One region of the Streptomyces sp. NPDC026538 genome, then DNA from elsewhere that is predicted to be linked to it. Evidence: predicted binding sites of a transcription regulator. Region 1 holds the regulator's gene; each other region holds the start of a gene.
The links. The regulator HspR, encoded in region 1, represses chaperone genes until heat shock. The targets are predictions, from matches to a motif close to TTGAGNNNNNNNNNCTCAA.
Positions count from the first base shown of each region.

Region 2: the regulator HspR is predicted to act here: its motif matches at 1,831-1,849, upstream of lon (endopeptidase La).
Region 3: the regulator HspR is predicted to act here: its motif matches at 1,884-1,902, upstream of dnaK (molecular chaperone DnaK).

Region 1 covers NZ_JBVHQG010000003.1:608,179-611,453, reverse strand. Annotated here, with positions in the region: gene ACZ4N4_RS15860 (PA14 domain-containing protein) at 1-1,664, shown strand, start outside; gene ACZ4N4_RS15855 (heat shock protein transcriptional repressor HspR) at 1,729-2,190, opposite strand; gene dnaJ (molecular chaperone DnaJ) at 2,196-3,275, opposite strand, start outside.
Region 2 covers NZ_JBVHQG010000005.1:654,783-658,057, reverse strand. Annotated here, with positions in the region: gene lon (endopeptidase La) at 1-1,808, opposite strand, end outside; gene ACZ4N4_RS23440 (rhomboid-like protein) at 2,283-3,002, opposite strand.
Region 3 covers NZ_JBVHQG010000002.1:287,338-290,612, reverse strand. Annotated here, with positions in the region: gene ACZ4N4_RS08205 (vWA domain-containing protein) at 1-1,317, shown strand, start outside; gene ACZ4N4_RS08200 (OsmC family peroxiredoxin) at 1,387-1,812, shown strand; gene dnaK (molecular chaperone DnaK) at 1,949-3,275, shown strand, end outside.

The sequences.
Region 1 (3,275 bases):
CCCCCGGCAGCGCCGATCTGGGCGTCACGACCCCCGACAAGACCCCGCCGGCCGCGCCGTTCGTCGAGATGGACGGGTGCCCGTCCGACCAGCCCTACGCGGCCCCGGAACTCGTCACGACCGCGGAGAACGCGGCGGACATCGCGTGGTACGAGATGCAGCGACGGAACCCCGTCACCGGCGCCTGGACCACCGTGTACACCGGCGCCAAGGGCGCCATCTGCGACACCGGTTACCCGGCCGACGGCAGCAAGGTGACCTACCGGGGCCGGGCCCGCGACGCCGCCGGGAACTGGTCCGTGTACTCGGCCGCCACCACGTTCACCACCAGCGACCTGACGCCTCCGGCGACCGCGGCCGACGCCCGGTCCGGGTACCGCTCGGGCGTGCCCCACCTGGTGTGGTCCCCGGTCGACGGCGCCGCCTCCTACCAGGTCCTCCAGTACGACCCGGCGACCGGCGGCTATGTCGACGCCCTGCCCGGCACCGGCACCGCCGTCCACACCACGAAGGACACCGACGTCGTCCCGCTCCAGCAACTCGCGGTCGCCGACAGCTACCGGTACGCGGTGCGCTCGGTGGACGCGCAGGGCAACGCGGCGGCCCCGGTGGAGGTCACGCTGACGATGGCGGACCGCACCGAGGCCGTCCCCGCGTTCCGGACCACCGCGAACCGGTTCGACGAGGGCGTGATGGTCGAGTGGAGCAGCGCGGACCCGTGGACCTTCGGCGAGGACCGGCCGCTGCTCACCTACCGGATCGTCCGCACCGACAAGGCGACCGGCGTCAGCAGCACCGTGACCGGGTGCAAGCCGAACAACTCGCAGGACCTGCCGCCGGCGGATCCCGAGACGTATTGGACCTGGACCGGCGACGACGCCCCCGCGTACGCCGGGGACCGGCAGATCAACGGCGTCTGCTGGGACGTCTCCGGCGCGTCCGAGACGACGTACGACTACACGGTCGTGACGATCGACCCGTACGGCCACGAGTCGCGGCCCGGTCCGGCCGCCACGGCGACCACGCCGGACACCGTGCGCCCGGCTCCGGTGGAGAACCTGACGGCCGAACCCGTCCCCCTGGGCGTCCGCCTGACCTGGACACCGCCCGCTGACGACGACGTCACCGAGTACTACGTATGGCAGGGCATGACCGACCCGGACACCGGCGAGACGGTCTGGAAGAAGAACTGCTGGACCTCGAACTCCGCAGCCACCGGGATTGTCTGCCCGACCGTCCCCGACGGCGCCACCCACGTCTACCGCGTGGCCGCCGCGGACGGTTTCCACCTGTACGAGAACGAGGGCCCCGACTTCTTCCACACCACCACCGTCTCGGTCACCCTGCCCGACACCCGGCCGCCCGGCTGGACAAAGACCGAGATCCGTGCGGACCGTTACCCGGAGCTGTACGTGAACTGCTCCGCGAGCTCCGGCCTCGGCGACTGCTCCCGGTTCGCCGCCTACCGGGTGGAGCGCTGGGACCCGGCCGCGGCCTCCTACGTCACCCTGTCCGAGGGCCCTACGGGCAACACCGCGTACTACATGGACACCACGGTGTCCGGGGACTCGCTGGGCCTCTACTACTACCGCGTCGTCCGCCTGGACGCCTCGGGCGCCGAGGCCGCCATCACGTCGGCGGCGTACGGCATCTGGGACTTCTGACTCTGAGCGCAGGCAAAAGGGGCCCGGAGGTTCACCACCTCCGGGCCCCTTCGCGCGGGTACCGCTAGTCCTTGGCCTTCTTCGGCCGCCACACGACCAGCGCGCTGGTCTGCTGGACCTCCTGGTACGGGACCAGGTCACGGCGGTACGAGGCGTGTACCGCCGCTTCGCGCTGCCGCATCGCGGCCGCCGCGCCGTCCAGGGCCGCTTCCATCTCGGCCACGCGGGCCTGGAGCGCGGCGACCTGGTTCTCCAGTTCGATGATGCGCTTGATGCCGGCCAGGTTGATGCCCTCGTCCTGCGACAACGCCTGCACCTGGCGGAGCAGTTCGATGTCGCGGGCCGAGTAGCGCCGGCCCCGCCCGGCCGTGCGGTCCGGGGAGACCAGGCCCAGGCGGTCGTACTGGCGCAGCGTCTGCGGGTGCAGTCCGGAGAGCTGGGCGGCCACCGAGATGACGTAGACCGGGGTCTCCTCGGTCAGTTCATACGGCCCGCGGAAATTGTCACTGCGTCGACGGCCGTCCATCTCAGTCATGCTCCCTTCGCGGCCTCGAACAGCTCGGCACGCGGGTCCTCACCCGCGGTCGCCTCGCGATACGCCTCCAGTGCGTCACGAGCATTCCCCGACAGGTCCTTCGGGACACTCACCTCGACGGTGACCAGGAGGTCGCCGCGGGTGCCGTCCTTGCGGACCGCACCCTTGCCACGGGCACGCATGGTCCGGCCGTTGGGCGTGCCCGGGGGCAGCTTCAGGGTGACCGGCGGTCCGCCCAGGGTGGGCACCCTGACCTCGCCGCCGAGCGCCGCCTCGGTGAAGGTCACCGGGACGGTCACCGTGAGGTTGTCCTCCTTGCGGCCGAACACCGGGTGGGTGTCGACGTGGACCATGACGTACAGGTCGCCCGCGGGACCGCCGCGCTCGCCCGGCGCGCCCTTGCCGCGCAGCCGGATCCGCTGGCCGTCCGTCACCCCGGCGGGGATGCGGACCTGCATGGTCCGGGACGACTTGGCGCGCCCGCTGCCCTTGCAGTCGAGGCAGGGGTGTTCCGCGATCAGGCCGCGGCCCTTGCAGTCCGGGCAGGGGTCGGTGAGCGAGAAGCCGCCGCCGGATCCCCGCGCCACCTGGCCGGTGCCGACGCAGGTCGGGCACACCCGCGGGGTGCCGTTCTTGTCGCCGGTGCCCGAACAGGCCTTGCAGGGGGCCTGCGAGGACATCCGCAGCGGGACCGTGGCGCCCTCGATGGCCTCCGTGAAGCTCAGCGTGACCTCGGACTCGATGTCCTGGCCGCGCCGGGGCTGGGTGCGCGTGCCCGCGCCGCCGCCCCGGTTGAACAGGCCCCCCAGGACGTCGCCGAAGCCCCCGCCGAAACCGCCCCCGCCCTGCTGTTGCGCGGTGCCCCCGAAGAGGTCGCCCAGGTCGAAGTTGAAGTTGCCGCCGCCCGCGCCCGGCCCCGGGCGGAAGCCGCCGTTGCCGAAGAGGGCGCGTGCCTCGTCGTACTCCTTGCGCTTCTTGGGGTCACCGAGCACGTCGTTCGCCTCGGAGATCTCCTTGAAGCGCTCCTCGGCCTTGGCGTTGCCCTTGTTGGCGTCCGGGTGGAACTCGCGGGCGAG
Region 2 (3,275 bases), on a different contig from region 1:
TCCTGGGCGGACTCGGGCACGTGGTGCGGCCGGCCGATCAGGGCGCGCAGGTCCTCGTCCATGATCGTGAACGGCAGCTCCCGCTCGCCCAGTTCATGCTGGGCCGCGACCTTGCGCAGCAGCCGGGCGATCGACCGCTCCAGGGTGCGGACGCCCGCCTCGCGGGTGTACTCGCCGGCGAGCCTGCGCAGCGCGCTCTCGTCGAGGATCACCTCGTCCTTGGCGAGCCCGGCCCGCTCCAGCTGGCGCGGAAGCAGGTGGTCTCGGGCGATGACGACCTTCTCGTCCTCGGTGTAGCCGTCCAGGCGGACCAGCTCCATACGGTCGAGCAGGGCCTCCGGGATGGCCTCCAGGACGTTGGCGGTGGCCAGGAAGACGACGTCGGACAGGTCGAGTTCCACTTCCAGGTAGTGGTCGCGGAAGGTGTGGTTCTGCGCTGGGTCGAGGACTTCGAGCAGGGCGGCCGCCGGGTCGCCCCGGAAGTCGGACCCCACCTTGTCGATCTCGTCGAGCAGGACGACCGGGTTCATCGAACCGGCCTCCTTGATGGCCCGCACGATCCGGCCGGGCAGCGCACCGACGTACGTACGCCGGTGACCACGGATCTCGGCCTCGTCCCGGACACCGCCGAGGGCGACCCGGACGAACTTGCGGCCCATGGCGTGCGCGACCGACTCGCCGAGCGAGGTCTTGCCGACACCGGGCGGGCCGACGAGGGCGAGCACGGCACCGCCACGGCGGCCGCCGATGACTCCGAGCCCCCGGTCGCTGCGGCGCTTGCGCACCGCCAGGTACTCGGTGATCCGCTCCTTCACGTCCGCCAGGCCCGCGTGCTCCGCGTCCAGGATCGCCTTGGCGCCCTGGATGTCGTAGGCGTCCTCGGTTCGCTCGTTCCACGGCAGTTCGAGCACCGTGTCCAGCCAGGTGCGGATCCACGAGCCCTCGGGCGACTGGTCGCTGGACCGCTCCAGCTTGTCGACCTCCTTGAGGGCGGCCTCGCGGACCTTCTCCGGCAGGTCGGCGGCCTCCACGCGGGCGCGGTAGTCGTCGGACTCCTCGCCGTCCTTCGCGGAGTCGCCGTTCAGCTCGCGCAGCTCCTTGCGGACGGCTTCGAGCTGGCGGCGGAGCAGGAACTCACGCTGCTGCTTGTCGACGCCCTCCTGGACGTCCTTGGCGATCGTCTCGGCCACGTCCTGCTCGGCGAGGTGGTCGCGGAGCTGCTGGGTGGCGAGCTTCAGCCGGGCGACCGGGTCGGCGGTCTCCAGCAGCTCGATCTTCTGCTCGGTGGTCAGGAACGGCGAGTAACCCGAGTTGTCGGCGAGCGCGGAGACGTCGTCGATGGCCTGCACCCGGTCCACGACCTGCCAGGCGGCGCGCTTGCGCAGCCAGGCGGTGGCGAGGGCCTTGTACTCCTTGACCAGTTCGGTGACATGACCGGGCACCGGTTCCGGGACGCTCTCCTCGATACGGGTGCCCTCCACCCACAGGGCGGCACCCGGGCCGGTGGTACCGGCGCCGATGCGGACGCGGTGACGGCCGCGGATCAGCGCACCGGGGTCACCGTCGGCCAGCCGGCCGACCTGCTCCACGGTGCCGAGCACACCGGTGCTCGGGTAGGTCCCGTCGATACGCGGCACCAGCAGCACCCTGGGCTTGCCGGGCTCGGTACGGGCGGCGGCCTGGGCGGCCTCCACGGCGGCACGTACATCGGGGTCCTTGAGGTCCAGCGGGACCACCATCCCGGGCAGCACGACCTCGCCGTCGAGCGGCAGCACAGGGAGGGTGAGTGATGCGGACGTCGAAGCCATGATCTCCCCTTCGGCATTGAACTTGAGCTATGCCGACTCAATGCATGTGAGCCTCGGAATGTTCCCAGGGCCGCGTTCGCTCTGAGCGATCGGGTGGTGACCTGGCGATAGGGGACCGACGAAGGGAAAACAGCGGGATGGCACGGGCGCATTCCCGCCCCATCAGGGGCACGGGGCCGTGACCCGCGGGGCCGCACGGCCCAAGGCGCCGGAGCGGTGCCCCTCCGCGAGTTCGCCGTGCTCTACCGCGAGTCGCCGTACGCTTCCGCGAGTTCGCCGTGCTCCACCGCGAGTCGCCGTTCGCTTCCGCGAGTCGCCGTGCTCCTCCGCGAGTTCCACGACCTGGCCGCCGACCCGTACCCGCGCACCTGCCACCGACCGCCTGCACGGCGTGGCCCGGGAGCGGGGCCAGACCCTGGGCGTGGCGGAACCGGCGAACGGCCGGCGGCGGCGCGCCGGGCCCGACCCCGTGCGTCAAGCGGCGGTGGCACCGGCCGGGACCGGAGCCCGGTGCCGCTCCCGGTACCAGCGCCGGACCGCCGGCCAGAGCGCCGTCCCGATGCCCAGCGAGATCAGGTGGCCCCAGTTGGTCATCGGATCCTCGAAGGCGATGAGGTCCGTGACGAGGCTGTAGCCGACCACGGCGAGCAGGGGCCAGCGCAGCCAGGGGGCGAGCAGGCCGGAGAGGGCGCCGATGCTGGCGGCCACGCCGAAGCTGATGCCGTAGTCGAGGCGGTGCAGGGAGGTGTCGGGGAGGTGGCCGACCAGGACCGCGAGGCCGACCGGGACCTCGGTGGCGAGGGTGGCCAGCACATGGCCCGTCAGGAAGACGAGGATCGCCCGGGCGCCCCCTATCCGCCGCTCCAGCGCGGTCAGGACCAGCACGAAGGCGAGGGCGTACGGGGAGAGGAGACCGCCGGCGACCCACAGCGCACTGGCCAGCAGGACGAAGACGGGCGTGCGCACGAGGTGGGCGACGTCGGTGCTGGAGTCCTGGTAGACGGCGTGCAGCAGGCCGGGGCCGGCGTAGACGGCGAAGAGTGAGGTCAGGGCCAGGATCACCGTGTAGGCGAAGGTGACCGGGGCGCCGGTGGGGGTGGGCAGCAGCCGCCAGGGACGGAGGCGGAGGGCGGGGCGCGGGGCCCTCGGGGCGGGGAGCCCGTCCGAGCCGCGCTGGCGGGGCACACCGTCCAGCAGGACGGCGACCTCCGCGGCGGGAAACGGTCCCGGCGAAGCAGCCGGAAGGGGCCCCGGTGAAGCAGCACGGAAGGGCCCGCGCGAGGCAGCCGGAAGGGAGCCGGACGATCCACCCGGCGGACGTCCCGGCGAAGCGGACGGGAGCTGCCCCGTCGGCCCCGCCGCAGGCGTCCCCGGCGAAGTCGCCAGAACGGGCTCCGGCGTGGGCGTCGACGCGGCCCCAACGGTCCGTTCCACGGTGAGGCGCTCCTTCCGTTTCACCTCACCAGC
Region 3 (3,275 bases), on a different contig from region 1:
GGCGAACCCGACCAGCTGCTCCTCTCCTGGGACAAGTGGGCCGGCCAAGTCCCCGACTGGCAGGTCGCGTTCGCGCACGCGCTGACCCGGACCATGTCCCGGGCGATGGACCTGGCAGGCGGCCGCCGCACCTCCATGACCGGGCCGCCGACCCCGCTGCGTCCCTGGGAGCAGGCGCTGAGCTGGTTCGTCTCCTCCTATCCGCTGCTCGGCGGGATCGCGGCCGGTATCAAGCTGGTCGCCGACGCCGAACTGGCCCGCGCCCACGACATCGCGATCGCCGCCGTCAACCCCGAGGCCGGCGAGATCTACGTCAACCCGCTGCGCACCCTGGACGAGGAGGAGTGGCGGTTCGTCCTCGCCCACGAGATGCTGCACGCCGCGCTGCGCCACGGCGACCGCCTCGGCGGCCGTGACCCCTACCTCTTCAACGTCGCCTGCGACTACGTCATCAACGGCTGGCTGGTCGAGATGCGCGTCGGCACCATGCCCGAAGGGCTGCTGCACGACCCGGAGTTGAAGGACCTCTCGGCGGAGGAGGTGTACGACCGGATCGCCGTCGACCTGCGCCGGATGCGGCGCCTCGCCACCCTGCGCGGCAAGGGGCGCGGCGACGTGCTTGGCGCGCCGCTCGGGCCGCCCCGCGCCTGTGTCGACCTCGACGAGTTCTACCGCCGGGGCCTCGGCCAGGGACTGGACCTGCACCAGACGCAGGACCGCGGGTTCCTGCCCGGCGGCCTGGTGGAGGAGATCCGCGCGCTCAGCCATCCGCCGCTGCCCTGGGACGCCCGACTGGCCCGGTGGTTCGACGAGTTCGTGCCCCGGCCGGAAGCCGTCCGGTCGTACGCCCGGCCCTCCCGCCGGCAGTCGTCCACCCCGGACATCCCGCGCGCCGGCCGGTACTTCCCGCCCGAGGAGGTCGCCCGCTGCACCTTCGGCGTGGTCCTGGACACCTCCGGCTCCATGGACCGCACCCTGCTCGGCAAGGCCCTCGGCGCGATCGCCTCCTACGCCGAGGCCCGGGACGTACCGGCGGCCCGTGTGGTGTTCTGCGACGCCGCCCCGCACGACGCCGGGTACCTGCCGACGACCGAGATCGCCGGGCGGGTCCGGGTGCACGGCCGCGGCGGTACCGTCCTCCAGCCCGGGATCGACCTGTTGCAGCGCGCGGACGACTTCCCGCCGACCGCACCGGTCCTGGTGATCACCGACGGCTGGTGCGACGTCCTGCGGGTGCGGCGCGAGCACGCCTACCTCGTGCCCGACGGCCGTCGCCTGCCGTTCACTCCCCGTGGGCCGGTCTTCCGCGTGCGGTGAGCCCGGATGTGATCGGATGGGAGGCAGCGAAACCGGTTCATTCGCCTTCGTACGCCGAAAGGAACAACCGTGGCCACCACGCGCACCGCACACACCGTTTGGGAAGGCAACCTCCTCGAGGGCAACGGTGTCATCACCTTCGACTCCTCCGGTATCGGCCAGCAGCCGGTCACGTGGGCCTCGCGTTCCCAGGAGGCGAACGGCAAGACCAGCCCGGAGGAGCTGATCGCCGGCGCCCACTCCAGCTGCTTCTCCATGGCCCTCTCGCACGCCCTGGCCGGGGCCGGTACCCCGCCCACCAGGCTGGTGACCACCGCCGACGTCAAGTTCCAGCCGGGTGAGGGCATCACCGGGATCCACCTGACCGTCGAGGGCACGGTGCCCGGCCTGGACGAGGCCGGCTTCGCCGCCGCCGCCGAGGACGCCAAGAAGAACTGCCCGGTCAGCCAGGCCCTGGCCGGCACCACCATCACCCTGGACGCGAAGCTCGCCTGACCGTCGTACCCCTTAGGATGCCGCGTCCCCGTCACGGGGGCGCGGCATCGTTGTTCACGGGGTACCCGGCATTGACAACGGCCCGCTCAAGTTTTGTGCTGGAGTCGGGGAAGCGGCCGGGCGGAAGGGGACGGACATGGCACGTGCGGTAGGGATCGACCTCGGTACGACGAACTCGGTGGTGGCCGTCCTGGAGGGCGGTGAGCCCACCGTCGTCGCCAACGCCGAGGGGGCGCGCACCACCCCGTCGGTGGTGGCCTTCGCGAAGAACGGGGACGTGCTGGTCGGCGAGGTCGCCAAGCGGCAGGCGGTGACCAACGTGGACCGCACCGCGCGCTCGGTGAAGCGGCACATGGGCGACGGCGCCTGGCGGTTCCCGGAGAGCGGGAGCGTGGACGGCACGCGGTACCGGGCCCAGGAGCTGTCGGCGCGGGTGCTGCAGAAGCTCAAGCGGGACACCGAGGCCTACCTCGGCGAGGACGTCACCGACGCGGTGATCACCGTACCCGCGTACTTCGACGACGCGCAGCGGCAGGCCACCAAGGAGGCCGGGGAGATCGCCGGCCTGAAGGTGCTGCGGATCATCAACGAGCCGACCGCCGCCGCGCTCGCCTACGGCCTCGACCGGGGCGAGGAGCAGACGGTCCTCGTCTTCGACCTCGGGGGCGGAACTTTCGACGTCTCCCTCCTGGAGATCGGCGACGGCGTGATCGAGGTCAAGGCCACCAACGGCGACACCCGCCTCGGCGGCGACGACTGGGACCAGCGGGTCGTCGAGCACCTGGTCAAACGCTTCAAGGGGCAGTACGGCATCGATCTCGGCTACGACAAGATGGCGCTGCAACGGCTGCGCGAGGGCGCCGAGAAGGCGAAGATCGAGCTGTCCTCGTCCACGGAGACCTCGGTCAACCTGCCGTACATCACGGCCTCCGCCGAGGGCCCGCTGCATCTGGAGGAGAAGCTGACGCGGGCCCAGTTCCAGGAGCTGACCGCGGACCTGCTGGACCGCTGCAAGAAGCCGTTCCACCAGGCCGTCAAGGACGCGGGCGTGGAGCTGTCCGCCATCGACCACGTGATCCTGGTCGGCGGCTCGACCCGGATGCCCGCCGTCACCGACCTGGTCAAGGAACTCACCGGCAAGGACCCGCACAAGGGCGTCAACCCGGACGAGGTGGTGGCGGTCGGCGCCGCCCTCCAGGCGGGCGTCATCCGCGGCGACGTCAAGGACGTCCTGCTGCTGGACGTCACCCCGCTGTCCCTGGGCATCGAGACCAAGGGCGGCATCATGACGAAGCTGATCGAGCGCAACACCACGATCCCGACCCGGCGTTCGGAGATCTTCACGACCGCCGCCGACAACCAGCCCTCGGTGGGCATCCAGGTCTACCAGGGCGAACGGGAGATCGCGGCCTACAACAAGAAGCTCGGCGTCTTCGACCTCACCGGCCTGCCGCCGGCACCGC